2 regions of the Bradyrhizobium sp. IC3195 genome follow, and region 2 is predicted to be linked to the other one. Evidence: predicted binding sites of a transcription regulator. Region 2 holds the regulator's gene; the other holds the start of a gene.
What was found. Region 2 encodes LexA, which represses DNA repair genes until DNA is damaged. Its sites were predicted from a motif close to TGTTCNNNNTGTGTTCNG; they were not measured.

Region 1: the regulator LexA is predicted to act here: its motif matches at 7,333-7,350, upstream of I6F09_RS26510 (YifB family Mg chelatase-like AAA ATPase).

What each region holds. Positions count from the first base shown of each region.
Region 1 is NZ_JADYVG010000017.1:8,327-23,995, reverse strand. Features, by position in the region: gene coaA (type I pantothenate kinase) at 1-457, shown strand, start outside; gene I6F09_RS26535 (hypothetical protein) at 559-798, shown strand; gene I6F09_RS26530 (AI-2E family transporter) at 844-1,902, opposite strand; gene I6F09_RS26525 (histidine phosphatase family protein) at 1,974-2,603, opposite strand; gene I6F09_RS26520 (PAS domain-containing hybrid sensor histidine kinase/response regulator) at 2,689-4,932, opposite strand; gene I6F09_RS26515 (hypothetical protein) at 5,161-5,628, opposite strand; gene I6F09_RS26510 (YifB family Mg chelatase-like AAA ATPase) at 5,737-7,275, opposite strand; gene I6F09_RS26505 (PilZ domain-containing protein) at 7,504-7,749, shown strand; gene I6F09_RS26500 (tetratricopeptide repeat protein) at 7,830-8,627, shown strand; gene I6F09_RS26495 (AAA family ATPase) at 8,747-10,036, opposite strand; gene I6F09_RS26490 (CpaD family pilus assembly protein) at 10,033-10,764, opposite strand; gene I6F09_RS26485 (type II and III secretion system protein family protein) at 10,814-12,331, opposite strand; gene cpaB (Flp pilus assembly protein CpaB) at 12,342-13,163, opposite strand; gene gshB (glutathione synthase) at 13,523-14,467, opposite strand; gene I6F09_RS26470 (YraN family protein) at 14,478-14,879, opposite strand; gene rsmI (16S rRNA (cytidine(1402)-2'-O)-methyltransferase) at 14,866-15,669, opposite strand, start outside.
Region 2 is NZ_JADYVG010000009.1:54,336-70,004, forward strand. Features, by position in the region: gene I6F09_RS18980 (hypothetical protein) at 1-46, opposite strand, end outside; gene glp (gephyrin-like molybdotransferase Glp) at 178-1,386, shown strand; gene lexA (transcriptional repressor LexA) at 1,563-2,264, shown strand; gene I6F09_RS18995 (hypothetical protein) at 2,650-3,084, shown strand; gene I6F09_RS19000 (GAF domain-containing protein) at 3,302-4,243, shown strand; gene I6F09_RS19005 (ComEC/Rec2 family competence protein) at 4,250-6,529, opposite strand; gene I6F09_RS19010 (SgcJ/EcaC family oxidoreductase) at 6,652-7,038, opposite strand; gene I6F09_RS19015 (glutamine--tRNA ligase/YqeY domain fusion protein) at 7,056-8,732, opposite strand; gene gltX (glutamate--tRNA ligase) at 8,888-10,315, shown strand; gene gltA (citrate synthase) at 10,460-11,761, shown strand; gene I6F09_RS19030 (ROK family transcriptional regulator) at 11,940-13,118, shown strand; gene I6F09_RS19035 (ABC transporter substrate-binding protein) at 13,179-14,465, shown strand; gene I6F09_RS19040 (sugar ABC transporter permease) at 14,462-15,385, shown strand; gene I6F09_RS19045 (carbohydrate ABC transporter permease) at 15,378-15,669, shown strand, end outside.

The sequences.
Region 1 (15,669 bases), on a different contig from region 2:
CCGCCGCCACGTCCGTGCGCCGGTCTATTCGCATCTGACCTACGACATCGTGCCGAACCAATGGGCCGAGATCGACCAGCCCGACATCCTGATCGTCGAAGGCGTCAACGTGCTGCAGACCGGCAAGCTGCCGCGCGACGGCAAGGCGGTGCCGGTGGTTTCCGACTTCTTCGATTTCTCGGTCTATATCGACGCCGACGAGGCGGCGCTGCGGCAATGGTACATCAAGCGCTTCTTGGCGCTGCGCGACACCGCATTCACCAATCCAAAATCCTACTTCAACCGCTATGCTCTGTTGTCGGACGAGGAAGCCACCGCGACCGCGATCGCGATCTGGGAGCGTACCAACCTCGCCAATCTCGAGGACAACATCCTGCCGACCCGGCCCCGTGCGACGCTGATCCTCAAGAAGGGCGCCGACCACACGGTGGAGAGCGTGGCGCTCAGGCGGCTGTAATCGCCTTGGTGCCCGGGCCCTGCCCATTCGCGCAGAGTATCTTTTGATGCAGACCAACGATGGGTATTCCGCTATTCCTTGGAAAACGGCGGGGGCACACCATGGTTGATCGTCTCAGGAGCGCTGCGGAGCAGTTGGAAGCTCCGGTCTGCCCGGACTGCCATGTCGAGATGAAGTGGTTCCGCTCGGAATTGCTCACGGACGAGCCGACCCCGGTCATCGCGCATCTCTTCGTGTGCCCCCATTGCAAGCGCGCCGCGCAGGCAAATACCGTCTTCCGGGGAGGCCAGACGACGCCGGACAAGCTGTCTGCACCGCGCTTTATTGTCTCTGCTGCATGAGATTGCGCATCGGCCGGATCGCCCGCTCCAGGCCCGGCATGACGATCATTTCGGGGCCCCCTGTTTCGACTTCGAGACGACGAAGATGTGCCACGTCGTCAGAAACATTGCAGCGACGAGCGGGCCGATCACGAACCCGTTCGCTCCGAACGTCGCAAGGCCGCCCAGCGTGGCGAGCAGCACGATATAGCTCGGCATCTGGATCGACTGGCCGACCAGGATCGGGCGGAGAAAATTGTCCGCAAGGCCGATCACGAAGGTGCCGAAAGCGAGCAGGATGAGTCCCTTCGTGACCGAACCTGCCACAAGCAGGTAAAGCGCAACCGGAACCCAGACCAGCGCGGAGCCGAGCACCGGCAGCAGCGAGAGCAGCGCCATCAGCGCGCCCGCCAGCAGCGGCGCGGTGAGGCCGAGCAGCCAGAAGATGAGCCCGCCGAGTGCTCCCTGTATCAACGCGACGAGAACGATCCCCTTGATCGTTCCACGAACCGCCAGGGTGAAGACATCGAGAATTTCCGCGGTATGGTTCGGGCTCAGCGGGAGCGCCTCGCGAATGCGGGCATTGAGCTCGTCACCGTCGCGCAGCAGGAAGAACAGCAGGTACAGCATCACGAGCAGGCTTGCGACGAACTCCAGCGTCACCTGACCGATGTTGATCGCGTGCCCGGCCAGCTGTTGTCCGGCAGGGACGACCAGACCCGACAGGCGTTCCCTCAGGGCCGAAAAATCGATGCCGGCCAGGCGGTCTCCGAGCGACACAGCCCAGGCGGGCAGCGCGGATTTCAGCTGCTGCAGGGGATGAGAGAGGCTGATCTCCCCGCTCTGAACGCGCTGATACAGCTCCCCGCCCTGGTCGATCAGCGACGCGATGATGATCGCCACGGGGATCAGGACCATGACGACCACCACGATGACGGTGACGAGGGCGGCAAGGTTGTGCTTTTCGGGCACGGATTTCAGGATCCGTCGATAGAACGGGGCGAAGATGATGGCCAGCAGCGTGGCCCACAACACGGCACCGGAGAACGGCCAAAGCACCCAGACGAACGCGACGGAGATCGCGCCGAGCAGGATGAGGAATGAACGGTTCTCCGATGTTCTCACGTGTTCGCCAGCTCTTCGCTCGTTCGCCAGATGATGTCCGTAGCACAACATCGTGGCGGAGCGGCAGGTCCTCACCTGCCCGCCTTTGCGATCCAATCCGCAAGCGTGATGCGCCCTGCGAAGGTGGCGGGACCCGAGCTGCCGGCCTTGTAGACGAAGGCCTCGCCTTCCCCGACGTTGCCGGCGTCCTTGCCGAAGGCATCGGCGATGTTGGTCTTGTGGGTGACCAGGACGGTGTTGGTGCCGGCTTGCGGCGGCGCATCGACGAGCTGACGCACGGCCTGCCCGGCCCTGGCATTGGCGCCGGTCGGGTTTGCCATTCCCGATGCGCTGGCGTTGCTGCTGTCGGTCAGGGCATCGACCGGCTTGACCTCACGGCCGGAGATCAGCTTGCCGGCCTCGACCGCGCGGTTCAGGCGGCTGGTGTAGACGTCGCCGATGGGGATCGCGAGGTCCTTGACCGCCGTCCCGATCTGGCGCGCCGCGTCCCTGCCCTTCTCGCTGAGCTGACGCTGGGCACTCATGTCGTCGAACTTGAAGGGATAGACATCCTTCTGGCTGTCGTCAGTCGCGGTGTGTCGGAAGATCAGGACGTAGCCGCCCTGCTTGAGCGACGAGATGAGGTCCGGTGTGTCGGCGGCTGCGTGGCGGGAGGTTCCAGCCAGGAGAACAATCAGGGCGAGGCGGCAAAGCACGTTCATGCGCAAAATCCTTTGGTTGCAAAATGCCCCCGGAGGGATCGTGACGCGCAAAGCGCTCGATTTCAATTGGGATCGTCAGGCGAGATCAGGTTCCCGTGAGATCCGGAACCGTCTGGTGCCGGGACGCAGCAAGGCCCGCCAGCGCCTCCTCGAGCTTCTCACGGTCGACCGGCTTGATCAGAAATCCGTTCATGCCTGCCTCGAAGCAGGCATAACGATCCTCCAACAGCGTATTGGCGGTGAGTGCCAGGATCGGCGTCCGGGAATCGCCCAGCGCGGCCTCGTGCGCGCGGATGCGCTTTGTCGCCTCGATGCCGTCGAGCTGCGGCATCTGGATGTCCATCAGCACGAAATCGTAGGGCGTGCCGGCCGATGAGGCGGCGAGCCAGGATTCCAGCGCGGCCTCGCCATGGACGGCAATGACGACGCGATGGCCGAGCTTGGTCAGCAGCGAGCGCATCAGCAAGGCGTTGATCTCGTTGTCCTCGGCGACGAGGATCGACAGGCCTTTCGCCGGTGCGGGGCCGGCGGAGGCCGGCGGCGGCTCCGGCGCGAGATCGGGCGAGGCGACCTCCGGCGTCAGGGCAAGGCGTGCGGCGAGCGAGGCCGCGCGCAGCGGCTTCACCAGAAAGCCGGTGAAAGCCGGCGACAGCTTCTCGTGGCGCGAGCTCGACGTCAGCAGAACGAGGCGCTGCAAGGCATGCGCGCGGGCGGCCTCACCGAGCTGATCGGCCGCGGCTGGGCCGATCGCCCGATCGATCAGCACCGTGTGCCAGGAGCGTTCCGGCAGCAATGCTTCGGCGACCGCCGCATCTGCAACCAGGCAGGTCTGGCCGCCCCAGCGTTCGAGCCGCCGCGCGATGAGCGAGGCTTCGATGCCGTCGGCGACGAGGAGCATCGACTTGCCGGTGAGGTCGGGACTCGGAAATGCGGTCTGCCCGGCGCCGCCTTGCGACGGCGGAAGCGGCACCGCGACCTCGAAAGTCGAGCCCTTGCCCGGCTCGCTCGTGAGAGTGATCCGGCCGCCCATACGCTTGACGATGCGCTCGCTGATGGCGAGGCCAAGTCCGGTGCCGCCATAGGTGCGGACGACGCGCTCGTCGGCCTGCTCGAATTCGCGGAAGATGCGCTGCTGGGCTTCGGCTGCGATGCCGATGCCGGTGTCGCGAACCAGGAAGCTGATCTCGTTCGGCCAGATGCCGGGCTCGACGATCAGCGCCACGCCGCCGCTGCTCGTGAACTTGATGGCGTTGCCGGCGAGGTTGAGCAGCACCTGGCGCAACCGCGCGGCGTCGCCGACCACTTCGAGCGGCAGGCGCTCGTCGACATAGGCGGCGATCTCGAGCGACTTCGCCTGCGCGCGGGGCGCGAGCAGCTCGGTGATCTCTTCGACCAGGGTCGAGAGCGCGAAGGGACGTTGATCGAGGTCGAGCTTGCCGGCCTCGATCTTGGAATAGTCGAGCAGCTCCTCGATCAGCGCCATCAAGGCTTCGCCCGAGGTCTTCACCGCCCTGGCATAGGTCGCCTGCTCCGGCGTCAGATCGGTGTCGAGCAACAGGCCGCCCATACCGATGATGCCGTTCAGGGGGGTGCGGATCTCGTGCGAGGCCATCGCCAGGAAGCGCGACTTGGCGCGGTTGGCGGCGTCGGCCTGGTCGCGCGCGTCGGACAATGCGCGCTCGGTCTCGGTGCGGTCGGTGACGTCGCGTCCGACGCTCTGCAACTCGGCGGGCTGGCCGGCATCGAGGCGGACATAGCCCTCGCGCCAGGCGATCCAGCGCGCGCCGAGCGGGGTTGCGATCTTCTGGTCGTGGATGCGCGTGCCGCTGCTCTCGCGGGCACTGTCGCCCTGCTCCAGCACGTCGAAATCGAATCGCGTGCCGACCAGCGCGCTGCGCGCCTGTCCTGCGAGCGCGCAATAGGCCTCGTTGGCAAAGGTGATGCGGCCGTCGGAAGCGCGCAGCACGATGAGGTCGCCCTGCTGCTCGAACAGGCTGCGGGCGCGCTCTTCCGCTTCCTTCAGCTCCCAATTGCGGTCGATCAAGGCTTCGTTGTGGGCGGCGAGCGTCCGCAGCCGCTTATTGACGAAGCGCAGACGCATGCTCAGCGTCGCAAGGCCGAGGCAGGCGAGCGCGAACAGGAAGCTGGCGCCGATCGCAAAGGTGTGGGGATCGTAGCCGGAATTGTCGGACCGGCTGCCGGAGACGAAACCATAGGCGCCGCCAAACGTCGCCGAGAAGATCATGAAGGAGCGGATCGCGAAAGCGAGCCTCGGATGCCGTCGCCTGAAACGACGCATGCGCACCTTGATCCGGAACGTCCGACCCATCGCAACCGACCCTTGGCTGAAACCCCGCCGCCGCGTGCGACGATGGCCCGCCGACCTTGCGAACAAATTGCGGCGGTGGCGCCGCCTCCGAACAGGGTTGACGAGACGTTAACGGGTCAGAGCATGATCCGGACCCGAAGGGCCGCGTTAGCGAAAAGTGTGCAGCGGTTTTCCTTCGCGACAAACGCGGAACGCGTTTGCGCGGAGATCATGCTCAAACACAAAGCTCTAAAGCGATGCCGCCTGGAAGCGGCCATGGCCGCCGCGGGCGCCGACGATCAGCGCCGCCGCCTCGCGCGGCGAGAACGTCTTTGAGCGCACATAGATGCGGTAATCCGCCGGTCCTTCGCTGGAGAGATAGACCACCTGGCCGCCGTCGACCGGCTGCGCGGCGATCGAGACGAGACGCGTCGAAGGGCTGGCCTGGCAGGTGTCAGGCTCGGAGCCGAGGCCGTCGTCGACCACGGCAAAATCCGCGGCGTCGGCATCCTCGGTGATCTGGACCCGCACCGTCGCCTGCGCGGGATCGTCGGTGAAGGCGACATGCACGCCGGCGGTCCAGAACAGCGAGGTGAGCTCGACCGATGTGTCGCCCAGCGCGATGCAGGGATGCGACACCGATCCGATCTCGGCGCGGGCGAACACCGCAGCCGCCAACAGGGGAACAGCCGAGGCCAGGAACTTGAAACGCAACATGACGCTCTACTCGCTAGGCCCCGGGAACTCACAACCGAAACGCGTCGGGCCTTATGGTTTGCAGAGCGTAAAGGAAAGTCGTTACCGCCGGGTTGATGCGCGGAATGATCAAGCCAGCTGGCGCACATCCTCCGCGAGTGCGCGGTACGACAGCGCTTCGGCGAGGTGCAGCCGGCCGATCTTGTCGGCATGGTCGAGGTCGGCCAGCGTTCGCGCCACCCGCAGCACGCGGTGATAGCCGCGCGCCGACAGGCGCATGGTCTCCGCGGCGTCGCGCAGCAGCTTGGCGCCTTGCGCATCCGGCTTTGCGATCTCCTCCAGCACGGAGGCGGGGGCTTCAGCATTGGTGCGGACATGGGGCAGGCCTGCATCCGCATAGCGCGCCAGCTGGATGTCGCGCGCCGCCGCCACGCGGGCGGCGACCTCGGCCGATCCTTCCGACGGCGGCGGCAGGATCAGGTCGGCGGCCGTCACCGCCGGCACCTCGATGCGCAGATCGATGCGGTCCATCAGCGGACCGGAGATGCGCGCCTGGTAATCGCCGGTGCAGCGGTCGATGCGGCCGCGCTTGCAGGCATAGCCGGGCTCAAACGCATTGCCGCAGCGGCAGGGATTCATCGCCGCGACCAGCATGAAGCGGGCAGGGTAGGTGACGCGATGATTGGCGCGCGACACCGCGACCTCGCCGTTCTCCAGCGGCTGGCGCAGCGAATCCAGCACGCGCGGATCGAACTCCGGCAATTCGTCGAGGAACAGCACGCCCTGATGTGCCAGCGAGATCTCGCCGGGCTTGGCGCGCGCGCCGCCGCCGGTGAGCGCGGCCATGCTGGCGGAATGGTGCGGCGAGCGGAACGGGCGCCGCGCCGTCAGCGCGCCGCCTTCGATCTCGCCGGCGACCGAGGCGATCATGGAGACCTCGAGCAGCTCGCTCGGCGACAGCGGCGGCAGGATCGAGGGCAGGCGCGCGGCCAGCATCGATTTGCCCGCGCCCGGCGCGCCGATCATGAGCAGGTGGTGCCCGCCGGCGGCCGCGATTTCCAGCGCGCGCTTGGCGCTTTCCTGGCCCTTGATGTCGCGCAGGTCGAGCGTCGAGGCGGCGGCCTCGTGCACCTTCGGCGTCGGCCGCGACAGCACCTGGGTGCCCTTGAAATGGTTGGCGATCTGGATCAGCGAGTGTGCGGCAATGATCTGGATGTCCGGGCTCGCCCACGCCGCCTCGGAGCCGCAGGACGCCGGGCAGATCAGTCCTTCCTCGCGCATATTGGCGCCGATCGCGGCGGGAAGGACGCCGGCCACCGGCGCGATCGAGCCGTCGAGGCCGAGCTCGCCGAGCACGGTGAAGCCGGTCAGCGCATCGGGCGGGATGGCGCCTATCGCGGCCATCAGCCCAAGCGCAATCGGCAGGTCGTAATGGCTGCCCTCCTTCGGGAGGTCGGCCGGGGCCAGATTGACGATGATCCGCCGCGCCGGCAGCGCCAGCCCCGAGGCGATCAGCGCCGAGCGCACCCGCTCGCGCGCCTCCGACACCGCCTTGTCCGGCAAGCCGACGATGGCAAAGGCCGGCAGGCCAGGCGCGACCTGCACCTGCACGTCGACCGCGCGGGCCTCGATCCCCTCAAAGGCGACGGTAGAAACCCGCTGAACCATGCCGAACCAGCCTGCCCATTGCTGCAATTAGGGGTAGCAGAGCGCGGCCGTTTCCGCAAGAACAATACGGGAACAATCGCTTGGCGGCCGGTCAAATCCTAACCAATCGTAAACGCAGCCCAGACACTACGTCTCGAATGCCGCCTTCTCTCCTCAGCACATTCCAACGAATGTCCGCTACTCCTAGGGCTGCGGGATGGGCCGTGGTCTAACGGGTGAACAGTTCAAATGCTTGCAAATCGCCGGAGAAGCGAACGTCGGGTGTGCAGCCGCCTCGCCAAGATCCATTTTGGCGCGGGCTCGCTGCCGCGGGATTGCACGATCACGGACATTTCGGATGGCGGCGTGAAAGTGGTGGCGGAATTTCTGGAAGTGCCGCCGCAATTCACCATCATCTTCGCGCCTGATTATTCCCGCCAATGCCGCCTGCGCTGGCGCATCGGCTGCGAATTCGGCGCCGAGTTCGTCGACTGAACCTCAACAGGCGCGCCTCCTTAACGGGACTTTAGCGTTAATGGGTAAGCATCTCTGATCAGTTGCCGAGTGATCAGAGTATGCCCAAGCGTTCGTTCCTCGCCTTATCCCCGGCGGGATATCTGTGTTCCGCCGTCCTGATCCTCGCCCTCGGCGGCTGTCAGACGGCCGGCATCGACGACGTCACCGGTGCGCTCGGCGGCAAGCGGGAGTCCGCCGCCAAGTTTGACGGCAAGTCCGACAGCAAGGCCGACCCCACGCCGGAGATGGACGCACTTCGCGAGCGTTATCGCGCCAAGCCGAGCGATCCCGCCATTGCTCTCGAATACGGCAAGGCGCTGCGTGGCAGCGGCCAGCGCGCGCAGGCGGTCGCAGTGCTGGAGCAGGCCGTGCTCGCCCGTCCTGGCAACAAGGCGCTGCTCGCCGGCTACGGCCGCGCGCTCGCCGACAACGGCAATTTCCAGCAGGCCTTCGACGTCCTCGGCCGGGCGCATTCGCCCGAGGATCCCGATTGGCGCATCCTGTCGGCGCAGGGCGCTGTGCTCGACCAGCTCGGCCGCAACGAGGAAGCCCAGCAATATTACGCTGCGGCGTTGAAGATCGTGCCGAACGAGCCGACCGTGCTGTCCAATCTCGGCCTGTCCTACATGCTGCAGAATAATCTATCGAAGGCCGAACAGGTGCTCGGCCGCGCCCATCAGCGCAATCAGAACGATGCGCGGGTCCGCGCCAATCTGGCGCTCGTGCTGGGATTGCAGGGTCGCGAGGCCGAGGCCGAAATCCTCGTCAAGGCAGATCTGCCGCCGGACCAGGCCGCGGCCAAGGTCGCGGCGCTGAAGCAGCTGCTGGCGAAAAAGCAGCAGCGGGCGGACAGGTAGTCCGCCCCAGAGCATGATCCGGACCCGAAGGGCCGCGTCAGCGCAAAGTGTGAAGCGGTTTTCCCTCGCGACAAACGCGGAAGGCGTTTGCGCGGAGATCATGCTCAAATAAGCCGCGCCTACGACGCCTTGCGATGCGGGGCCGAGCTGCGCCCCGACTTGCCCTTCAGCTTCTTCAAAAGCGGCTCGAGCAGCGAGCGCTTCGGCTTCTTCACCTCGCCGCGGCCGGCGAGGCGGTTCGCCATATTCTGGAACAGAACGGTGGTGCGGTGGGTCCTGGAGACCTCCGCGATCATCTGGCCGTTATTGGCCGCGGTCGAGAACAGTTTCGAATCGAACGGGATCACCGCGATCGGCTGGCTCTCCATGGTCTTGGCGAAGGCCTTGACCTCGATCTCCGCACGCTTGTGCATGCCGACCTGGTTGAGGCAGTACAGCGGCGGCCGGTCGTTCGGTCGCGCCGCCTTCAGCACGCTCAGCATGTTCTTGGTGTTGCGTAGATTGGCGAGATCGGGCTCGGCCACGATCACGATGTCGTCGGCGTTCACCAGCGCGCGCCGGGTCCAGCCGGACCATTGATGGGGCACGTCGAGCACGATGCAGGGCGTCGTCATGCGCAGCGTGTCGAACACGGCATCGAAGGCTTCAGCACCGAAATCGTAGACGCGGTCGAGCGTGGCGGGCGCCGCCAGGAGGCTGAGGCGATCGGTGCATTTGGCGAGCAGGCGCTCCATCAGCGCCGTGTCCGGCCGGTCCTGCGACAGCACCGCGTTGGCGATGCCCTGCACCGGATCCTGGTTGTAGTCGAGGCCCGCGGTGCCGAAGGCGAGGTCGAGATCGATCACGACGGAATCGAGCGAGAGATCGCGGGCGATGGTCCAGGCCAGATTATGCGCGACGGTGGACGCGCCGACGCCGCCTTTGGCGCCGACCACGGCGATGACGCGGCCGGTGATGATGGCTTCCGAGGCCGAGAACAGGCTGCAGATCGAGCGGACCACGTCGATGGTTTCGACCGGGCCGACCACGTAGTCGTTGACGCCGCGGCGCACCAGCTCGCGATAGGGCGCGGTGTCGCTGGGGCTACCGATCACGACCACGCGTGTGCCGGGATCGCAGACGCCGGCGAGGTCGTCCAGTCCTTCGAGGATGTCGCGCGTGCCGTCGGACTCGATGACGATCACGTTCGGCGTCGGCATCGATTCATAGGCTTCGATCGCCGCGGCGAGGCCGCCATCCTTGGCGCTGAGATGGGCCTTGGCGAGCCGGCGGTCCTGGCCAGCCGCGGTCACCGCCTTGAGCGTCTGCTCGGTCTCGCAGAAGGCTTGCACCGAAATGCGAGGAACCGGGGCGATGTGTTCCTCGGGATGCTGCGGATCGTCCGCGTCTTCGTCGTGGATGCCTGTCATTTGGCGGTATCGCTGAGTTTGGCCTTGTCGGATTCGGGATAGGTGGTCGTCGTCGTCGTGCCCTTGCGATAGCGATCGAACGCGATCTCGCGCCGTGCGGTATAGGCGGGCGTCTCGGCGCGCGGTTGCTCGAGGTCAGCCGGGTTGTCGATCATCGCGGCGAGATTGCGCTGGCTGGCGCAGCCCAGATTGAAATAGGGGCGGTTCTCGGTGTAGCCGGGGTTGAGGATGTTGGGGCCGACGTCTTCGGGCCAAAGCCCGCAGGGGCCGGCGACCGCGGTGATCTTGGAATAGCTCAGGCGGATGGTGGGCAGCAGCCCGGGATCATCGGGGCGATAGGGCCGCCGGACGATGGCGCGCGACGGCACGCCGCCGGACATGAGCACCGAGCGGATCTCCTGATAGGTTGCGGCGGCCGCGCGCGAATTGGCGGTGTCGACCGGCACATCGACGGCGACCGAGCCGGTGCCTTCGCGCATCCAGTCCCGCGCGATGCCCGCGACGTCCGAATGCTGCGCAGCCGAGAGGCCGCCCCTGCTATTGCCGACGAAGATCACGATCGACTTCTTGCCTTCCTGCACCGCAATCGGATGGCGCTGGCGATAATCGGTCGGCACCGTCTGGGTGACGATCTCGGTGGTGTTGCAGGCGCCGAGCATGACGGAGAGGCCCGTCAGTGCCAGCGTGAGCCGCAAATTGCGCCGTCGATCGGCTGATGTTGTCGTCATCCCCTGATCCCTCCTGCCCCTGCCTTGCCCGGTCCCCAAACCGTTCGTCTCAGTCGATGATGAAGCCGAAATCGCCCGGCGTGCCGGCGACCGGATCGACACGGCTCGCGATGCCATAGAGGCGGTTGACCCGGCCGAGCAGCGCCCTCTGTGCGTCCGAGGCCGGCGCGAAGCCGTCGTCGGGCCGCGACAATTCCTTCTGGGCAACCGCGCGCACCACGTAAGGCGTCACGATCACCATCAGCTCGGTCTCGTTGTTGACGAAGTCCTGGCTGCGGAACAGCGCGCCGATGATCGGCACCTGGTCGACACCAGGCAGTCCGTTGATCGCCTGCTTGGTCTGCTGCTGGATCAGGCCGGCCATCGCCATCGAGCCGCCCGAGGGAATCTCCAGGGTCGTTTCGGCGCGGCGGGTCTGGATCGATGGAATGGTGATCGAGTTGGTCGAGGACCCGGTCACGGCCTGCGTCAACGTGATCGAGTTGGTGTTCGACAGCTCCGAGACCTCGGTCATCACGCGCAGGCTGATGCGGCCTTCGCTGAGCACGACCGGGGTGAAGTTCAGCGAGATGCCGAACTTCTTGTAGGTGACCTGGGTGGTACAGACGTGAGTGACCGGATCGCAGGCGTAGCCCCCGGGAATCGGGAATTCGCCGCCGGCGATGAAAGTGGCGGATTCGCCCGAGATCGCGGTCAGACTCGGTTCGGCCAGGGTCCGCATGACGCCGGCGCTTTCCATTGCCCGCATCGTGGCGTTGACGGTGGCGACGCCCTTGGCGAGGCCGGTGACGCCGAGCCCATTACTGCTGACGATCGGTCCGCCAGAGACCGAGAATGGGTTGGAATTGTTGAAATTCACGACCGCCGTGCCGGCATTCAGGCTGGCGCTGAGATCGACGCCGAGCTGCTTGACGATGTCGCGGCGGACTTCGCCGACCACGACCTTGAGCATGACCTGGTCGCGGCCGCGCACGACGATGTTGTTGACGACCTTGTCCGCGCCGCCGACCAGCTTTGCGGCAACGTCGCCGGCCTGCTGGGCCTCGACCGGGCTCGACACCGAGCCGGTCAGCATCACGCTGTCGCCGACGCCCTCGATCTGGACGCCCGGCAGCGACTGGCGCAGTGCCGAACGCATGCCGTTGAGGTCGCGCTTCACCGCGATGTCATAGGAGGCGACCTGCTGGCCATCGGCCGCGAAGAACACGACGTTGGTCTGGCCGACCTGGCCGCCGATGATATAGGCGCGCTGGGCCGAGCGGATCACCGCATTGGCGATCTTGGGATCGGCCACCAGCACGTCCTTGACCTCGCGCGGCAGGTCGATGACGACGGACTTGCCGATGCCGAGCGACAGAAAGCGCGACCGCGCCGGTGCGATAGTCCCAACCGACGATAAGCCGAGATCCGACGCCTGCATCGGCGCCTGGTCGCCGACCGGCGCCTCCGCAGCACTGAGGACGCCGGAAGCCGCGAGCAGCCCCAGCACCAACATCGTCCCCGCCAGGACCGAGCGCACGCGCTTCCCCCGAATGCGCAAGCCCGTCCGATCACCCCCGTAGTTCATGCTGTCCCCATCACTTCTGTGACGTCAGTTGCCGTGCCTGGACGCCGTAACGGATTACGTTCACGCCGCCTGGGCGCTTGATCGCCTGGTCCTCGGGCGTGCCGTCGACTGCGTTGGCATCGACGATGCTGCGCAGCGCGAGTGTCAGAGTGCCGCCCTGCCGTGCGGCCGAAAGCGTAGCGATCTGGTCGGGCCGCAGCTCGAGCGTGACGGTCTTGCCGACCACCGCGTTCTGGCCCTCCTTTTCCTTCGGGGCCTGGTCGATCGCGAGCACACGGATGTTGGTGAGAATGACCTCGGACAGGATGAGGTCGTTGCCGCCGGTCGGGCCGTTGGTGTTGCCGCCGTCCGGATTCTTCAGCCGGCGGGTCAGGACGATGTCGACGCGGTCATTCGGCAGGATGAAGCCGCCGGCGCCGGTTTCGGCTGAAATCTCGGTGGAGACGGCACGCATCCCGGACGGCAGGATCGCGGCCATGAAGCCGGAGCCTTCGGCCTTGACCAGCTTCTGCTCGCGGATCGGCTCGCCCTGCATCAACGGCACGCGCGCGATCGAGCCCGCGATCTGGGTCGGTGCCTCCGGCCTGCTGTCGCGGCGGATGAAGGCGCTGCTGGCGGTTGCCGCGGGCCAGGCCTGCCATTGCAGGTCCTCGGGCTTCACGGCCTGGCCGAGCTGGATGTCGTTCTTGGCGATGAGGACCTCGACCGTCGGCAGCTTCTCGGCGACGGGCAGGACGGCCGCGGGCGGATTCTGATAGCCGCTCGCCAGATATGCAGCGACGCCGCCGGCGCCGAGAGCGATGACGAGAACGACAATGCGTGCGGTATTCATACGCTTCTACTCTTACGCGGGGCACTCGAACCGCACCTGGCGTGTTCCCCCGCGTCGATGAGTAGGCAGCAAAAGTATAAGGGGTGTTGCGAGGCCGAACGTGATCGCCGGCCGCGATGCTGGTTTTCGGCAGATGGTGAACGCGGCGTTATTGGGTCGGCCAACGACCCCGTAGTTTCACCTACGCGGGCACGTACGTTCGCACGACGCGCGCGGCGTCATGGTGAATACGTCGTTAGCGCGCGAGGTGGCCGCGAGCGTCGTCCGTAGCCGGGATGGAGACCAAGCGTAATCCGGGGCCGGTGCAAGTGGGGGGCGTCAGATTCTCTAACGCTCGATCCGGGCTGCGCGCAGGAGCTCTACTTCTTCCGCTTCGCTTCGATCACGTCCCAGATCTTCGCCGCGACATCCGGGCCGCCGAGCCGCGCGATGGCGCGGATGCCGGTCGGTGAGGTCACGTTGATCTCGGTGAGATTGCCGTTGATGACGTCGATGCCGACGAACAGCAGGCCGCGCTCGCGCAGCGCCGGGCCGACCGTGGCGCAGATCTCGCGCTCGCGCGGGGTGAGCTCCGTCTCCTGCGCCGCGCCGCCGCGCACCATGTTGGAGCGGAGGTCATCCGCGGCCGGCACGCGGTTCACCGCGCCGGCGAACTCGCCGTCGACCAAGATGATGCGCTTGTCGCCGTGCTTCACCTCGGGGATGAATTGCTGGATCACCCAGGGCTCCCTGAACGTCACCGAGAACATGTCGAACAGCGAGCCGAAATTCATGTCCTGCGGCATCACGCGGAATACCGCCGCGCCGCCATGGCCGTGCAGCGGCTTCATGACCACCGCGCCGTACTTGTCGCGGAACGCGTTGATCTCATCGAGGTCGCGCGAGATCAGCGTCGGCGGCATCAGTTGCGGAAAATTCATCACGAACAGCTTTTCCGGCGCGTTGCGCACCGAGGCGGGATCGTTGACGACCAGCGTCTTCGGATGGATGCGCTCCAGGAAATGCGTCGAGGTGATGTAGGCGAGGTCGAACGGCGGATCCTGGCGCAGCAGCACCACGTCGAACCCGTTCAGCGCCTCGCGCCTGGGCTCGCCGAGGGTGAAATGGTCGCCGGGCTCATCGCGCACGGTCAGGAGCTGAACCGGTGCGACCAGCTCCTCGCCGACCATCGAGAGCTTGTCGGGCGTGTAATAAGACAGGCCATGGCCGCGCTTCTGCGCCTCCAAGAGCAGCGCGAAGGTGGAATCGCCCTTGATGTTGATGCGGGCGATGGGGTCCATCTGGACGGCGACGTTCAGTTTCATGGGCTGCCTTTCAGGTCGAGGCGTCGAATGCCGCCAACACATGGCGCGGAAGCGAGCGCGGCGCAATCAGCATGGCGTCGAATCGCAATTCGAATTCGGCATGCTCGGGATGCGCTGCGAGCCAGCCTTGGGCGGCGTCGATGATGCGCTGCTGCTGGCGCGGCGTCACGGCGAATGCGGCCTCGTCCAGCGTGGCGCGGGCCTTAACCTCGACGAAGGCGATCAGGTTGCGGCGCCGCGCCACGATATCGATCTCGCCATGCGGCGTGCGGTAACGTTTGGCGAGAATGCGGTAGCCCTTGGCCATGAGGTAGGCGGCGGCACGGCTCTCAGCGGAAATACCGGTCTGGAACGCTGCGACGCGCTCGGGCGACGCGACCTTCGGTTCCGCAGGAATCTCAGTCTTCGCCATCGCTGCCCCGCGAATCCTTTGCGAGCGCGAGCGCGCGGGCATAGACCTCGCGGCGCGGCCGGCCCGACAACGCGACCGCGTGCGCCACGGCATCCTTGACGCTGTGTGCGGAAAGCTGCTCGCGCAACAGACTATCGAGCGCGTCCGATGTCAGAACCTCGGCGTCGGCCGCGGGCGGAGCGATCACCAGCACGAATTCGCCGCGTGTCTCCAGCGTTGCAGCCTCGCGCGCCAGCTCGCTCAGCGTGGCGCGCGAAATCTCCTCATGCAGCTTGGTCAGCTCGCGGCAGATCGCGGCCTCGCGCGGCCCCATGATCTCGGCGAGATCGGCCAGCGTATCCTGCACTCGGTTGCCTGACTCGAACATCACCAGCGTCGCGTCAATGCGGGCGAGCTCGGCGAGACGGCTGCGCCGCGCGGCTGATTTCGCCGGCAAGAAGCCTTCGAAGAAGAAGCGGTCGGTCGGCAGCGCGGCGACCGACAGCGCGGCCAGCACCGAGGACGGGCCGGGCAGCGCATACACCGCATGGCCGGCGGCGCAGACCTCGCGCACCAGCTTGAAGCCGGGATCGGAGATCAGCGGCGTGCCGGCGTCCGACACCAGCGCGACCGAGCCGCCTTGCCCGAGGGCTTCGAGGATTTTGGGACGCGCGGCCTCCGCATTGTGCTCGTGATATGGCTTGAGCTGGGCCGTGATCGCATAGCGCTTGGTCAGGCGGCGCGTGATGCGGGTGTCCTCGCACGCGATGACATCGACGCCGGCGAGCGTCTGCAGCGCCCGCAGGGTGAT
Region 2 (15,669 bases):
GAAGCCGCCGCACGGCCTTCAGCGCCTTTTCGAGCAGTTCTGTCATTGGCAGAAGATAAGCCGGTTCGAGACCAAAAGGAAGTGTGGTTCCTGGCTGGCAAGGGAGGCCTTTTGCTTCAGCTCCTCCGCTCGGCTAGAACTTGCCGACCCAGTCCTGATTTGTTGCGGAGTTCGCCCGTGGCCCTGATGCCGGTTTCTGACGCGCTTGCTGCGGTGTTGGCCGGCGTCGAGCCGCTGGCTGAACAGATGGTTTGCCTCGACGAGGCCTACCATCGTGTGCTCGCCCGCGATGTCGCGGCGCGGCGCACGCAGCCGCCGGAGGCGATGTCGGCGATGGACGGCTATGCCGTGCGCACGGCCGACGCGGCAAACGATTCGAGGTTGACCGTCGTCGGCGAGGTCGCGGCGGGCCGGCCGCTCGCGGGAAGCGTCGGCCCCGGCGAAGCCGTGCGGATCTTCACCGGCGGCGTCGTTCCCGACGGCGCCGATGCCGTCGTGATCCAGGAGGACACGGCTGCCGACGGCAAACATGTGACGATCAAGGAAGCCGCCATTTTCGGCCGGCACATCCGCCCTGCAGGCGTCGACTTCCGCGAAGGCGACGTGCTGCTGCGCAAGGGAATCCGCCTCACCGAGCGCGATCTCGCCCTTGCCGCCGGAATGAATCATCCGCATCTCGCCATCATCCGCCGCCCGAGGGTTGCCGTTCTCGCCACCGGCGACGAGCTCGTGATGCCGGGCACCACGCCTGGTCGCGGCCAGATCGTCTATTCCAACGGCTATGCCCTGCATGCGCTCGCCCGCAGCGAGGGCGCCGAGACCATCGACCTCGGAATTGCCGCCGATACACTGGAGGCGACGTCCGCCGGCATCCGCCGCGCGCGCGAGAGCGGCGCCGACATCCTGATCACGACCGGCGGTGCCTCGGTCGGCGACCACGACCTGGTCCAGCAGGCGCTCAAGGGCGAAGGCATCGCGATGGCGTTCTGGAAGATCGCGATCCGGCCGGGCAAGCCGATGATGCACGGTCGGATAGGCGCGATGCGCGTGATTGGCCTGCCCGGCAATCCCGTGTCGTCCTACGTGTGCGCCTTCCTGTTCATGGTCCCCTTGATTCGCGCCCTGTCGGGCCGTTCAGCGATTCATCATCGGCGCGAGCGCGCCGTGCTGGGCCGCGATCTCGCCGCCAACGACCAGCGCGAGGACTATCTGCGCGCGCGGCTGGAGGAGCGCGACGACGGCACGCGCGTCGCCCTTCCGGTCAGCCATCAGGACTCCTCCCTTCTTGCGAATCTCGCTGCGGCACAGGTACTTCTGGTGCGCGCACCGTTCGCGCCGAAGGCCGAGGCCGGCACGCCTTGCGAGGTGCTCCGGCTGCCCGTCTGAGCCGCCCAGCCACACGCATTCCGCGAGCTTGGCCGCGTTCACCATAAATTAAGCAGTTGCGGAACACATATCGAACATATAGTGTCCGTTCATGATTTGTTTCGAGGATGTAGCGGCTTAGTGCCGGCTTCATCGTGTCGGAATCGAACGACATCAACCGGGGGACTTTGGTCGAGATGTTGACGCGCAAACAATACGAGCTTCTGCGGTTCATCAGCGAACGTCTGAAGGAAAGCGGCGTGCCGCCGTCCTTCGACGAGATGAAGGATGCGCTCGACCTGCGCTCGAAGTCAGGCATCCATCGCCTGATCACTGCGCTCGAGGAGCGCGGCTTCATTCGCCGCCTGCCCAACCGTGCCCGTGCCATCGAGGTGATCAAGCTGCCCGAGCTCCAGGCCGCCGCCGGCAATCGCCGTGGCTTCACCCCGAGCGTGATCGAGGGCAATCTCGGCAAGGTGCGCGCGAGCTCCAGCCCGCCCGCGGACGAGGGCGAGCGCCCCGTCGCGGTGCCCGTGATGGGCCGCATCGCCGCCGGCACGCCGATCGAGGCGCTGCAGACCCGCAGCCATACCATCAGCGTGCCGCCGGACATGCTCGGCTCGGGCGAGCACTACGCGCTCGAAGTGCGCGGCGATTCGATGGTCGAGGCCGGCATCCTCGACGGCGACATGGCGCTGATCCAGCGCAACGAGACCGCAAATACCGGCGACATCGTGGTGGCATTGATCGACGACGAGGAGGCCACGCTCAAGCGCTTCCGCCGCCGCGGCGCCTCGATCGCGCTCGAGCCCGCCAATGCCGCCTACGAGGTCCGCATTCTTCCGCCGAACCGCGTGAAGATCCAGGGCAAGCTGATCGGGCTTTACCGGAAGTACTGATACGGGAAACATCAAGCGCCGCGCGCGTTTCGATCGGCATCGGCGATCCAGGATCGGAGCGGATACTTGTCCGCTCCGGCTGGACGGTTTCTCTGGTTCTGCGCCGGCTGTCCGGTCCATCTTCCCGCGCGACATTCCCCCGCGCAGGCGCGCAGCCATTTCTGCTTCGCCGGTAGAGTTGTGCCGGCAGTGCTGATAGCTCCGGCCGAATGCAAGGACGCGAGGTTTGTTCCTATCGAATCCGGGAAAGATAATGTGATCGCGCGCTGCGGACGCGAGCCGCAGATTTGCCCATAACCGAGCAGAGCGTTGTATGCTTCCACTCTGATAGAGGCCTGCGCCTCGAAAGAGACGCGGGTCGCTATCCCAGCATGAGGAGCACCCGATGTGTGACTACAGCCTGCATGCCGTCGCGACGCGCCCCGCCGAAGTCGGCGAGACGATCGTCACGACAACCTTCCGCGGCACCTCGACGCGCGGTTTCGCTTCCGAAGCCGATCCCTCCGTCGCGGTCTGTCTGCTGCCGGGGACGGAGCTCGCTTTCGCCGACAATGTCCGCTACGACAACCGCTGGATCTGGACGCGCACCGTGAACTCTCGCGTCGGCAAGTTCGGCAAGATCGACCCGCACATTCCCGATCGCCATCATGACGCGATCGAATTCCCCGACGGCAAATACGTGCTGGTGACGCAGCTCGTCGAAGGTCAGCGCGCGACCGTGCTGCAATTGCCGGTGACGCAGCCAGCCCCCGAGCGCGAGCACAAGCCGCAGATCGTCGCCGACACGCGGCCCACGATCACGCGCCTGCCGATCGGCTGACGCCCTTCGGCCGACAGGCCGAGCCCGGGATTGAAATTGCCGTCGCCGGCCGAGGCCGGCGAGCCCGGTAAGTTTGTGTTTCAGGACATTCGATCGGCGAGCCCACCGCCGCGCCTCGTCGTCGCACGAAGTTTGGGCCGTGCTGCCCGCATTTTGAACGTCCGCTCCGCAGCCAAATGACCGATGCTGTCGTGGTTTGAGGCGGCGGACACGCTCGATGAAGACCTTCATTCGCGTCGTTGAACTTTGGGTACCCGACCGGACGCGCATGCGGCTGGAATTCGGCGGCGGCCTCTACGACGATGGGCTGTCCGCGTTCAAAGCCGTCAGCGAAGAGCTGCACTTCGGATATGACGAGGGACTTCCAGGCAAGGCCTGGGCCTGTGGCCACCCCGTCATCCTCACGAAATTCGCCAACTCCTATTTCAAGCGGACCGATCAGGCCGCTGCGGCCGGCCTCACCTGCGGCGTGGCGGTGCCGGTGTTCGCGGGCGAATTCCTGCAAGCCGTGCTGGTGCTGTTCTGCGGCGACGACGAGGCGCATGTCGGCGCGATCGAACTCTGGCACAACGATCCTGATCTCTCGCATGAGATGGGGCTCGTCGATGGCTATTACGGCACCGCGGACATGTTCGAATTCAACTCCCGCCACACCAGATTTCCGCGCGGCTTCGGCCTGCCCGGACGCACCTGGAAGGCGGGCCTGCCGCTGATCATCAAGGACTTGCACGACGCCAAGAGTTTCCTGCGCTGGGAGGACGCCGCCAAGGTCGGGATCAATCTCGGCGTCGGCGTGCCCTACCGAACCGGTACCGACCAGACCTGGGTTCTGACATTCCTCTCCGCGCAGGCAACGCCGATTGCACGACGCTTCGAGATCTGGGTCCCGAACGAGGGCCGTTCGGCGCTGGTCTTTCGCGCCGGCGATTGCAGCGCGCAGACCGACCTCGCCGCACGCTATGCGGCGCAGTCCATCGCCAGGGGCGAAGGCAGCATCGGCGGCGCCTGGGCCGCCGGCATGCCCGCGCTCAACGACGATCTCACCTCTGACGGCTCGATCGCCGGCTCCGAAGCCTGCGCAGCCGGGCTGAGCCGAATGGTGGCCCTGCCGGTTATCGGCAACGGAAGGCTTGACGCCGTGCTGGCCTGGTATTTGTGATCCGCGTCAATCGTCGGCCTGCAAGTCGGCCTCCGATGGCGTTGCGTCCCGGTTGCGGGGCACGGCCGCCTTCGGCACGAGGCTGCCGTCGAAATCCCCCTCGCCGGCGCCGGCCGGCAGCCAGGGACGGCTTGCTCCCCTCGTCCTCACCGCCTGCACCGAAAAGCCCTCGCCGCGTCTCGTCAGAGCCAGTGCGCCCTGACTGGCAAGACGCGCCCGATCGACCACCATCGCCGCGCAATCGGGTGGCGCAGGCCGCGCCGTCACCACCAGCGCGGCGCGGCTGCAATCATCGGCCAGCGCGTCGATACGCGTCGCCAACGCGATCAGTCGTCCGTCCGCGAGCGGCGCCACGCAGCCGGACTCGTCACACGACACCCCGCTCGCCAACGAGGCGTTGCCGGCATCGCGCGGATCGGCATCGGCAGCCAACCACTCCTTCAGCAGGAAGCTGTCCTTGCTGGCGCGGATCACCTGCAAGCGCCCATCCCCGCCCCGGACCGCGACGCTCGCGCCATCCCCGGCAATCAGGATATCGGGCTGCCGCACCGACAGTCCCCAGAGGATCGCTGCCAGCAGCACCAGGGCGCCGGACCAGCGCAAGGGCGTGCGCAACAGGCCCATCACGATGAGCCCGAGGCTCGCTGCGATCAGCGGCGCGATCCCGAAGGCGGGAATGCGGCCGACGGCGCCCGGCAGGGCCGCCACCCAGCGCGCGACCAGGACCATCCACTCGATGCCGATCCCCATCAACCACCAGAACACGCCGTCGAGCCCGAAGGGCGCCGCGAGCAGCCCCAACAGCCCGGCCGGCATCACCAGCGCCGAGACCACCGGCATGGCGCCGAGATTGGCGAGCACGCCGTATGGGGTCACGCGATGGAAGTGGAAGGCGGCGTATGGCGTGGTCGCGAGCCCCGCGATCAGCGAGGCCAGGAACAGCATCGCGATTTCCCGGCCGCCCCACAACGCGATCCGCGCAGTCGCGGAATGATCGGGCGATGCGAGCAGGTTCGGCATGCCGATCTGCACCAGCGCCACCAGCCCGAGCGTTGCCGCAAACGACATCTGGAAGCTTGGATGCACCAACGCCTCCGGCGCGACCGCAAGCACGATCAGCGCGGCAACCGCCAGCGTGCGGAAGGTGATGGCGCGGCGGTCGACCATCACTGCGATCAGCACCACCGCCGTCATGAAGAACGATCTTTGCGTTGCAACCTCCGCGCCCGACAGCAACAGGTAGAACGCGGCCGCGACCAGCGCCGCGGCGGCCGACCATTTCTTGATGGCAGAGCCGGCCGCCAGCCCCGGGATCAAGGCCAGCAGCGCGCGCACCGCGAAGAAGACGACGCCGGCGACGACCGCCATGTGATAGCCGGAGATCGACAGCACATGGCCGAGTCCCGAGACGAACATGGCATCGTTCACAGGCGCGGTGATCGCATCGCGCCGCCCCGTGAGCAGCGCCGTCGCGATCGCGCGGTTATCGCCTTCGAGCGTTGCGCGGATGCGCGCATCGATCGCATCGCGCAGGCCCTGCATGAAGGCCGCGTAGCGCAGCCGCAGGCCGCCAGCATCCGGCGGCGTGGACGCCGTGATCGCGCCCATCACGAAGCCGGAGGCGCCGATGCCCTGGAAGAACATGTCGCGCGAGAAATCATAGCTGCCGGGGCGCACCGGCGAGATCGGCGGGAGCAGCCGCGCCTTCAGCTGCACGAAGCTGCCAACCTCAGGCGCCGTGCCCTTGCGCACCGAGAGGCGGACGCGCTCGAGCTTGACGTCGCTGCGCTGCGCCTCCATCGCGCTGACGCGCAGCACGAAGCGGTCGGTGCGCTCGCGGATGTCGCGCGCTTCCACGAAGCCCGACAGCGACACCGAATAGAGCGGTTTTGCCAAAACGGTGTGCGCGATACGCGCGGTCTTCCAGGTCGCCACGGCAAAACCAGCCGCGACCGCCGCGAGCATGATGGCGGGCGCAAACAGCCGGCTCCGCCGGAGCAGCACCGCGCCGAGCATCAGCGCGATGGCTGTGGCGGCAACCACCCACAGCACCGGCTCATGATCGGCGGCGAAATAAAGCGCAATGCCGCCGCCGAAGGCGACCGGCACCCACGGCAACAGCCGGCCAGGCCCGGCCTCGCCCCGAGCCCATTGGCGCAGCGTCTCGATGATCGCCGGCCAGATGCCAAAGCCCGCCGGCGCAAAACCGCCGGCCGGGGTAGCGCGGCCGACCGGCCACGTCCCGGCAACTCCCTGGGACCGTCCTGGCCGGCCCGGCTCCGCCATTCCCCTGCACCTTACGATACGCGACGGCTGCGGAGGCTACCGGACCGTGCGGCTGCGCGAATAGCGGTACGGATCGGGAACAGGCGAAGACCGCCCTACTTTCTCCGGGCTGGCGCCCGTTGCTAGATCAGCGGCGCCTGCGACGAGGCGTGGTGATTGACGATCTTCCAGCCGCCGTCCTCGCGGATGATGACCCAGCTCATCTTGACGACGAGATCATCCCGCTCGCCCGCGAGACCGAACGTGATGGTCGCGGCCATGTTGATCAGATCAGGGCCGGCCTGCGCGGCGTGCACATCGGAGAACGCGGCGCTTGGCCTGCGCCAGCGCGGCAGGCCGTTGAAGTATTCGGCGACGCCGTCCCGGCCGCGATAGAGCTTCGGGTTGGAGCCGAAGAAGAATGCGTCCTTCGCATAGAGCGAGGACAGCGCGGCCGCATCGAGCGTCGCGAAGCCGGCGCACCATTTCGCGATGATGGCGGAAACGATGGCGTCGGCCTCGCTGCTCATGTCCTGCTCAGCCCTTCTCAACCCTTGGCGACTTCCTTCGCGAACGTGTCGCGCAGACCGATCGTGCGCGAGAACACCGGCTTGCCGGGCGTCGAGTCCTTGTCACGCACGAAATAGCCCTGGCGCTCGAACTGCATCGGCTCGGTCGAATTGCTCTCCGCAACGGACGCCTCGACCCGCGCATCGGCGAGGATCTCCAGCGAGTTCGGGTTGAGATCGGTCGCGAAGTTCGAGGCATCCGGGCTCGGATTGGCGAACAGCTGGTTGTAGATGCGGATCTCCGCCGGCTTGGAGGCCGCCGCCGGCAGCCAGTGCATGGTCGCCTTGACCTTGCGGCCGTCGGGCGCGTTGCCACCCTTGGTCGCGGGATCATAGGTGCAGCGCAGCTCCACCACCTCACCCTTGTCGTTCTTGATCACGCCGGTACACTTGACGAAATAGGCATAGCGCAGCCGCACCTCGTTGCCAGGCGACAGGCGGAAGAACTTCTTCGGCGGGTTCTCCATGAAGTCGTCCTGCTCGATATAGAGCTCACGGCCGAACGTGATCTTCCGCGTGCCGGCCGAGGGATCGTCGGGATGATTGATCGCCTCGAGCTCCTCGGTCTGCCCTTCCGGATAATTCTCGATCACCACCTTGAGCGGCTTCAAGACCGCCATGCGCCGCTGCGCCGTGCGGTTCAGCTCCTCGCGGATGCAGAACTCCAGCATGCCGACATCGACCACGCTGTTGGCTTTGGCGACGCCGATGCGCTTGACGAACTCGCGAAGTGCAGCCGGCGGCACGCCGCGGCGACGCATGCCCGCCATGGTCGGCATGCGCGGATCGTCCCAGCCCGCGACATGGCCGTCGCGGACGAGCTGGGTCAGCACGCGCTTGGACAGCAGCGTATAGGTGAGATTCAGCCGCGCGAATTCGTACTGATGCGGCTGTGAGGGCACCGGCAGCTTCTCGATGAACCAGTCGTAGAGCGGTCGGTGGTCCTCGAACTCCAGCGTGCAGATCGAATGCGTGATGCCTTCGATGGCATCCGACTGGCCGTGGGCATAGTCGTAGCTCGGGTAGATGCACCATGCGTTGCCGGTGCGCGGATGGTGCGCATGCAGGATGCGGTACAGCACTGGGTCGCGCAGATTGATGTTGCCCGCGGCCATGTCGATCTTGGCCCGCAGCACGCGCGCGCCGTTGGGGAATTCGCCCGCCTTCATGCGGCGGAACAGGTCGAGGTTCTCCTCCACGGAGCGTTCGCGGAACGGCGAATTCTTGCCGGGCTCGGTCAACGTGCCGCGCGAGAGGCGGATCTCCTCCTGGGTCTGGTCGTCGACATAAGCGAGGCCGTCGCGGATCAGCTGCTCCGCCCATTCGTACAGGCGGTCGAAATAGTCCGAGGCGAAGAACAGGTTCTTGCCCCAGTCAAAGCCGAGCCAGCGCACGTCGGCCTGGATTGAATCGATATATTCCTGCTCTTCCTTGACCGGGTTGGTGTCGTCGAAGCGCAGGTGGCAGCGGCCCGGAAACTCCTGGGCGACGCCGAAGTTGAGTGCGATCGACTTGGCGTGGCCGATATGCAAGTAGCCGTTCGGCTCCGGCGGGAACCGGGTCACGATCTCCTTGTATTTGCCCTGATCGAGGTCGGCCTGGATGATGTCACGAATGAAATCGCGCCCAACCTCAGCTGCCACCGGTTCTGTCATTACGAAAATCCTGTAGGGAAATCAGCGGTTCTTCTGCCAAATTCGCGTGGCCGCGCCAAGAGCATAAGCAAGGCCTGCCGGGTCCGCCGTCGCCCTTTAGTTATGTCCCGTTCCTGCTATACACCACCGCCTCCAATGCATAGGCCCTGCCAAGAATGTCCGATTCCGTCGTCACGCGCTTCGCTCCCTCGCCGACCGGCTTCCTCCATATCGGGGGCGCCCGCACGGCGCTGTTCAACTGGCTCTATGCCAAGAAGCACGGCGGCAAGATGCTGCTGCGGATCGAGGATACCGATCGGGAACGCTCCACGGAGGCGGCGATCGGCGCCATCCTCGACGGGCTGAAGTGGCTCGAGCTCGGCTGGGACGGCGAGGTCATCTACCAGTTCGCCCGCGCCGCCCGGCACCGCGAGGTTGCCGAGCAGCTGCTCGCCGATGGCAAGGCCTACCGCTGCTACGCCACCGCCGAAGAGCTCGCCGCCATGCGCGAGAAGGCGCGCAGCGAGGGGCGCACCCGCCTCTATGACGGCATGTGGCGCGACCGCGACGCGGCGACGGCGCCGAGCGACGTCAAGCCCACCATCCGCCTGCGCGCGCCGCAGACCGGCGAGACCGTGATCGAGGACCAGGTCCAGGGCCGCGTGGTGTGGCAAAACGAGAACCTCGACGATCTCGTCCTGCTGCGCGGCGACGGCAACCCGACCTACATGCTCGCCGTGGTGGTCGACGACCACGACATGGGCGTCACCCATGTGATCCGCGGCGACGACCACCTGATCAACGCCGCCCGCCAGAAGCAGATCTACGATGCGATGGGCTGGGCGCTGCCCAGCATGTCCCATATCCCGCTGATCCACGGCCCGGACGGCTCGAAACTCTCCAAGCGGCACGGCGCGCTCGGCGTCGATGCCTACCGCGCGATGGGGTACCTGCCGGCTGCGCTGCGCAACTACTTGGTCCGGCTCGGCTGGAGCCACGGCGACCAGGAGATCTTCTCGACCGAGGAGATGATCGACGCGTTCGATCTCGGCAGCGTCGGCCGCGCCGCCGCCCGCTTCGATTTCGCCAAGCTGGAAAACCTCAACGGCCACTACATCCGCCACGCCGACGATCAATCGCTCGTGAAGATGTTCGAGGACGTGCTCGACCACGTCGTGCCGAGCCGCGACGAGATCAAGGCCAAGTTAAACGACACCACGCGCGCGCAGCTGCTCAAGGCCATGCCGGCGCTCAAGGAGCGCGCCAAGACATTGATCGAGCTGATCGACGGCGCCCATTTCATCTTCGCCGACCGGCCGCTGGCGCCGGATCCCAAGGCGCAGGCGCTGTTGACGCCCGAGAACCGCAAGCTGATCGGCCAGCTACATTCCGCGCTGGAGAAAGTCGAGACGTGGAGCGGCGCCACCACCGAGGCCGCGCTGCGCGCCTTTGCCGAGGAAAATAGTCTCAAGCTCGGCGCGGTCGCCCAGCCGCTTCGGGCGGCGCTCACCGGACGGACGACGTCCCCTGGTATATTTGAGGTTTTGGAGGTGCTTGGACGCCAGGAAAGCCTCGGCCGACTTAGGGATCAGTCTACGACGTAAGTCGACCATGCGTGCGGCGATCTTGCAGCGCACATAGCAATAATATACCCATCTCCTCCACATTCTGGAACATCCGGCCTGCCCCCATGGTCGCCCTGGGGGTCTCCGGCTCCGGCCCGTCTCACCACACATCGGGGACCTCTGATGGACGCAAAAGAAAGCCCAAAGACCGCGACGCTGACGGTCGGAAACAAGAATTTCGATCTTCCGATCCTCAGCGGCAGCGTCGGGCCTGACGTCATCGATATCGGCAAGCTCTACGGCCAGTCCGGCCTGTTCACCTACGATCCGGGCTTTACCTCGACCGCGAGCTGCCAGTCCAAGATCACCTATATCGACGGCGACGCGGGCGTGCTGGAATACCGCGGCTACCCGATCGAGCAGCTCGCCGAGCATGGCGACTTCCTGGAGACCTGCTACCTCCTGCTCTACGGCAACCTGCCGACCGCCGCGCAGAAGAAGGATTTCGACTACCGCGTGACCCATCACACGATGGTGCACGAGCAGATGGCCCGCTTCTTCCAGGGCTTCCGCCGCGATGCCCATCCGATGGCGATCATGGTTGCCGCCGTCGGCGCCCTCGCCGCGTTCTATCACGATAGCACCGACATCAACGATCCGAAGCAGCGCATGATCGCCTCCATGCGCATGATCGCGAAGATCCCGACGCTGGCTGCGATGGCCTACAAATACACCGTCGGCCAGCCCTTCGTTTATCCGAAGAACTCGCTCGGCTTTGCCGAGAACTTCCTGAACATGTGCTTCGCGGTGCCTTGCGAAGACTACAAGGTCAGCCCGGTGCTCGCCGACGCGCTGGAGAAGATCTTCATCCTGCACGCCGACCACGAGCAGAACGCCTCGACCTCGACGGTGCGCATCGCCGGCTCCTCGGGCGCCAACCCGTTCGCCTGCATCGCGGCCGGCATCGCCTGCCTCTGGGGCCCGGCCCATGGCGGCGCCAACGAAGCCGCGCTGAACATGCTCTATCAGATCGGCACGGTCGACAAGATCCCCGAGTTCATCGCCAAGGTGAAGGACAAGAATTCCGAAGTCCGCCTGATGGGCTTCGGCCACCGGGTCTACAAGAACTACGATCCGCGCGCCAAGATCATGCAGAAGATGTGTCATGCCGTGCTCAAGGAGACCGGCCATGGCGACGATCCGATGCTGAAGGTGGCGATGGAGCTCGAGAAGATCGCGCTCAGCGACCAGTACTTCATCGACCGCAAGCTCTACCCGAACGTTGATTTCTATTCGGGCATCACGCTGAAGGCGATGGGCTTCCCGGTCTCGATGTTCACCGTGCTGTTCGCGGTCGCCCGCACCGTCGGCTGGATCAGCCAGTGGAGCGAGATGATCGAGGATCCCCAACAGAAGATCGGCCGCCCGCGCCAGCTCTACACCGGCGTCGCCAAGCGCGATTACGTGCCGATCGACAAGCGCTAACGTCAGGCCATCACGCCTTTCGCAGCGGCGCCATCGCAAGATGGCGCCGTTTTGTTTTGCGCCCGCACTTTCCTCGTGCTGCCGCGCACAACAACAAGTCCATGCTCACGGCGGCAAGCGCCTTGACAGCCGAAATGCTCCGCGCGCATTCTTACTCTAAGTAAGAATGACGACAGGGATGGAAATGCCGGAGCAGCCGAGAAGTCGGCGGCAGACGCGCGCTGCCATTTTGACTCATCTGCTTCAGTCGGGCGGCTCGTTTCGTCCGCCACTGGCCAAGGCCGTGCGTCTGTCGGAAGCGAGCCTGTCGCGCATCCTGCTTGACCTGAAGGCCGAAGGCCTGATCGAGGAAGTGCGGCGCCCTGCCCCTTACGTCGGCGGCCCGACCGGTCTCGTGTCGCTGGACCACGCGGTGGCGCTGGCAGCCTTCGAGCTGACGACGCAGCGGCTCAGCGTCGGGGTCGGCGGCCTGTCGGGTGAGCTGCACTACACCGAGCGTGTGCCGCTCCCGAAGACGCCTGACGTCGAGACCGTCGGCCGGGCATTTCGCGAAGCGATGACGTTGTTGCGCGACTGGACGCGGCGCCGCCGGATCACCCTCTCGCAGATCGGCGTCTCGATTCCCGGCCTCGGCCGTCTCAGCATATCGGCCAATCCGATCATTCCCTGCGACGTCGCTCGCATCAGCGACATGTTCGGCGAGACGTTCGCGGGCGTGCCGCTCGAATTCACCAATTCGGTCGTCGCGCATGCCACCTTTCACCGCTGCCGCACGGAAAACTACCCGTTCAACGACACGCATCTGTTCGTGCTCGTCAGCCACGGCGTCGCCGGCGCCTGGATGGATGATCCGGCCGAGACCGATGCTCTGCAGCCGATCGAGCTCGGCCACATGGTGTTCGGGCCTGACGGACCGCGCTGCCGCTGCGGACATCACGGCTGCGTCGAGGCCTATACGTCGATTCCCGCGCTGGCTGCGCTTCTCGGCGTTTCCGAGACCGAGCTGCTCCAGCTCGGCAACGAATGGGTCAACACGGTCCCGATCTCATCGCGCGTGCGGCAGGATTTGCGCCGTCGGCTGTTCCGGCTCGGCCTTGCGATCGGCAATACGCTGAACGTCAAGCCGTGCGGCGGCGTTGCGATCAGCGGCTGGCCGTCGCTTCTCGCTGAAGAGGATCGGCAAGCACTGGTCGATGGCATCGACGCCTGCCTGCTGGGCGGACGCAAATTGGCGCAGGTCTCCCTCGCCTTCGTGCCGCCGTCGACCGGCAACGATCCGCAGGCTGCGCTCGCCTTCGCCGCCTTTTGTCTCGCCAGCCGTGGCGGCATGCCCGCGGCATCGACGGAGGCGGCCTGACATGCGCTGAGCCCAAACGGCCTGTAAAGCGCGAAAGATTTCACACCGGGAGGAACTGCCATGCCGATCACAACAACAAGGCGTCGTCTGCTCGCTGGCTCCGCTGCCGCGCTCGCATTTCCGCACCTTGCCCGCGCGCAAGGCGCGGCCAAGCCGCGACTGACCGCGATCTCGCAATGGTCGGCGGGCAGCGACGGGGCGGCCATTACGGCGCTCGGCAAGAAATTCGAGGAGAAGGGCGGCGTTTGGCAGCACTCGCCCGTCCCCGGCTTCACCACCGAGATGATGAACAAGCTGCGCGCGCAGATCATGGCCGGCGATCCGCCGGCTTGCTCGCAGCTCAAGGGGCCCGAGATTGCGGCCTGGTCGAAGATTGCGCCCACCGTAAATCTCGATGCCCTCGTCGCGGCCGCCGGCTACGAGAAGGTTGTCGCTCCGGACCTTGCAAAGCTGCACAAGCCCGGCGGCAAATGGATTGCGCTGCCGCTACAGATCTACAGCACCAACATGCTCTTCCTGTCCAAGCGCGCGATGGACAAGGCGAAGGCGGACAAGGTCCCCGTCACCTGGGCCGACTTCAACGACCTCGCCGAAAAGATGAAGGCGGGCGGAGTCGCCTCTCCCATCGCCAATGGCGGCACCCGCCCGGACGACGGACAGAAATTCGAGGCGGCTCTCGCGGGCATCAGTCCGCTCGCCTATCGCGCGGCCATCATGAATCTCGAGAAGAAGGCCCTCGAGGGTCCGGAGATCAAGGCCGCGTTCGCCCAGGTGCGCAAGATCGCCGACTGGATGGACCCCAACGTCGGCGCCCAGCATTTCTCGACCAACCTGAAGCGCTTCATCGACGGCGACATGGGCATGATGATCATGGGCGGATGGGCGCAGGGCGTATTGCGCAATGCCGGCTTCAAGCTCGAGGACTTCTTGATTGCGCCAGGCCCGAGCGACAACGGCAAGCCGGTCTTCCTGTTGAATGCCGACGCCTTCATCTTCTGGCAGCGCAAGGAGGCGGACCTGCAAGCCGGCCAGACCCTGATGGCTCAGCTCGTCATGGATCCGGCGATCCAGACCATGTACTCGCAGATCACCGGCTCCATCCCCGTGCGCACTGACGTCGATCTATCAGGCGAAGGCTGGTCGGAAGGGCAACGAACAACCTCGAAGGCCTTGAAGGAGGCCATCGCCAGCGATCAGGCCGTCCTCAGCATGGCGCACAACATGGCGCAGGAAAACGGAATGACCGCGGCGATGATCGACGTAATCACGGAGTACGTGAAGAACAAGACGATCAAGCCGGAGCAGGCAGCCACCCGCCTCGCCGAGGCCGTCGAGGGCGCGCGTTGAGCAATGCCGCCACGATGAGACCGGGCCGGCCGGCTCTTCCCGAATGGGTGCGCCGGCTGCCCGAATATCTGACGATCTGGGTGCCGCTGCTGCTGTCGGCGGCGCACCTCGTCTCGTTTTCGCTCTGGACGATCTGGATCTCGTTCACGCCGTCCACCCTCGTTCCCGTTGCGGGCTGGGTCGGCTTGCGCAACTACACGGCGGTCACGGCATCGCGCAACTGGCAAATCGCCTTCGACAATTTGCTGCTGTTCGGCAGCGCTTTCGTGCTGCTGAGCGCAGCGACCGGCCTCATCCTCGCGATCCTGCTCGATCAGCGCATTCGTGGCGAGAACGTGCTGCGCTCCATCTTCCTCTATCCCCTGGCGGTGTCCTTCGTGGTCACCGGCACGGTCTGGAGCTGGCTGCTCAATCCCGGTCTCGGGATCCAGAAGCTGGTGCACGACCTCGGCTGGACCTCCTTTAAGTTCGACTGGCTGATCGACCGCGACATGGCGATCTGGACCATTGTCATCGCCGCGATCTGGCAATCCTGCGGCTTTGCCATGGCGCTGTTCCTTGCCGGCCTTCGCTCGGTTGATCCCGACATCATCAAGGCCGCGCAGATCGACGGCGCGGGAGCGGTCCGAACCTACCGGCGTATCATCCTGCCGTCGCTGTGGCCGATCACGGTCACCGTCGTGGTGATCCAGTTGCAGTTCGCGATTTCGACCTTCGATCTCGTGCGCGCGCTCACCAACGGCGGACCGGGAATCGCGACCCAGCTGCCGGCACTCGTCGTCTACGACCTGATGTTCCAGCGCAGCCTGCTCGGCCGCGGCGCGGCGGCGGCCGTGCTGATGTTGCTCATTCTTCTCGCGGTGCTGCTGCCCTACGCGGCGTGGCGATACATCCAGCGACGGCGAGGCGCCCATGCCTGACCGCAGCTTCGCACCGACCCGGATTCTGGTCTATCTCGCCGTCTTCTTGATCGCCGCGGCCTGGCTCGCGCCGCTCGTGGTCGTGGTGCTGAACTCGCTGCGGAGCAACGAGGAGATAGCGCAGGGATCGATGATCGGCTGGCCGCAGCATCTGGCCTGGAGCAACTACGCCGCAGCCTGGAGCGGCTTCTGCGTCGCCGAGACCTGCGCCGGCATCCGGCCCTACATGCTGAACTCCGCGCTGGTCACGATTCCCGCCACGATCTTCTCCACCCTGCTCGGCG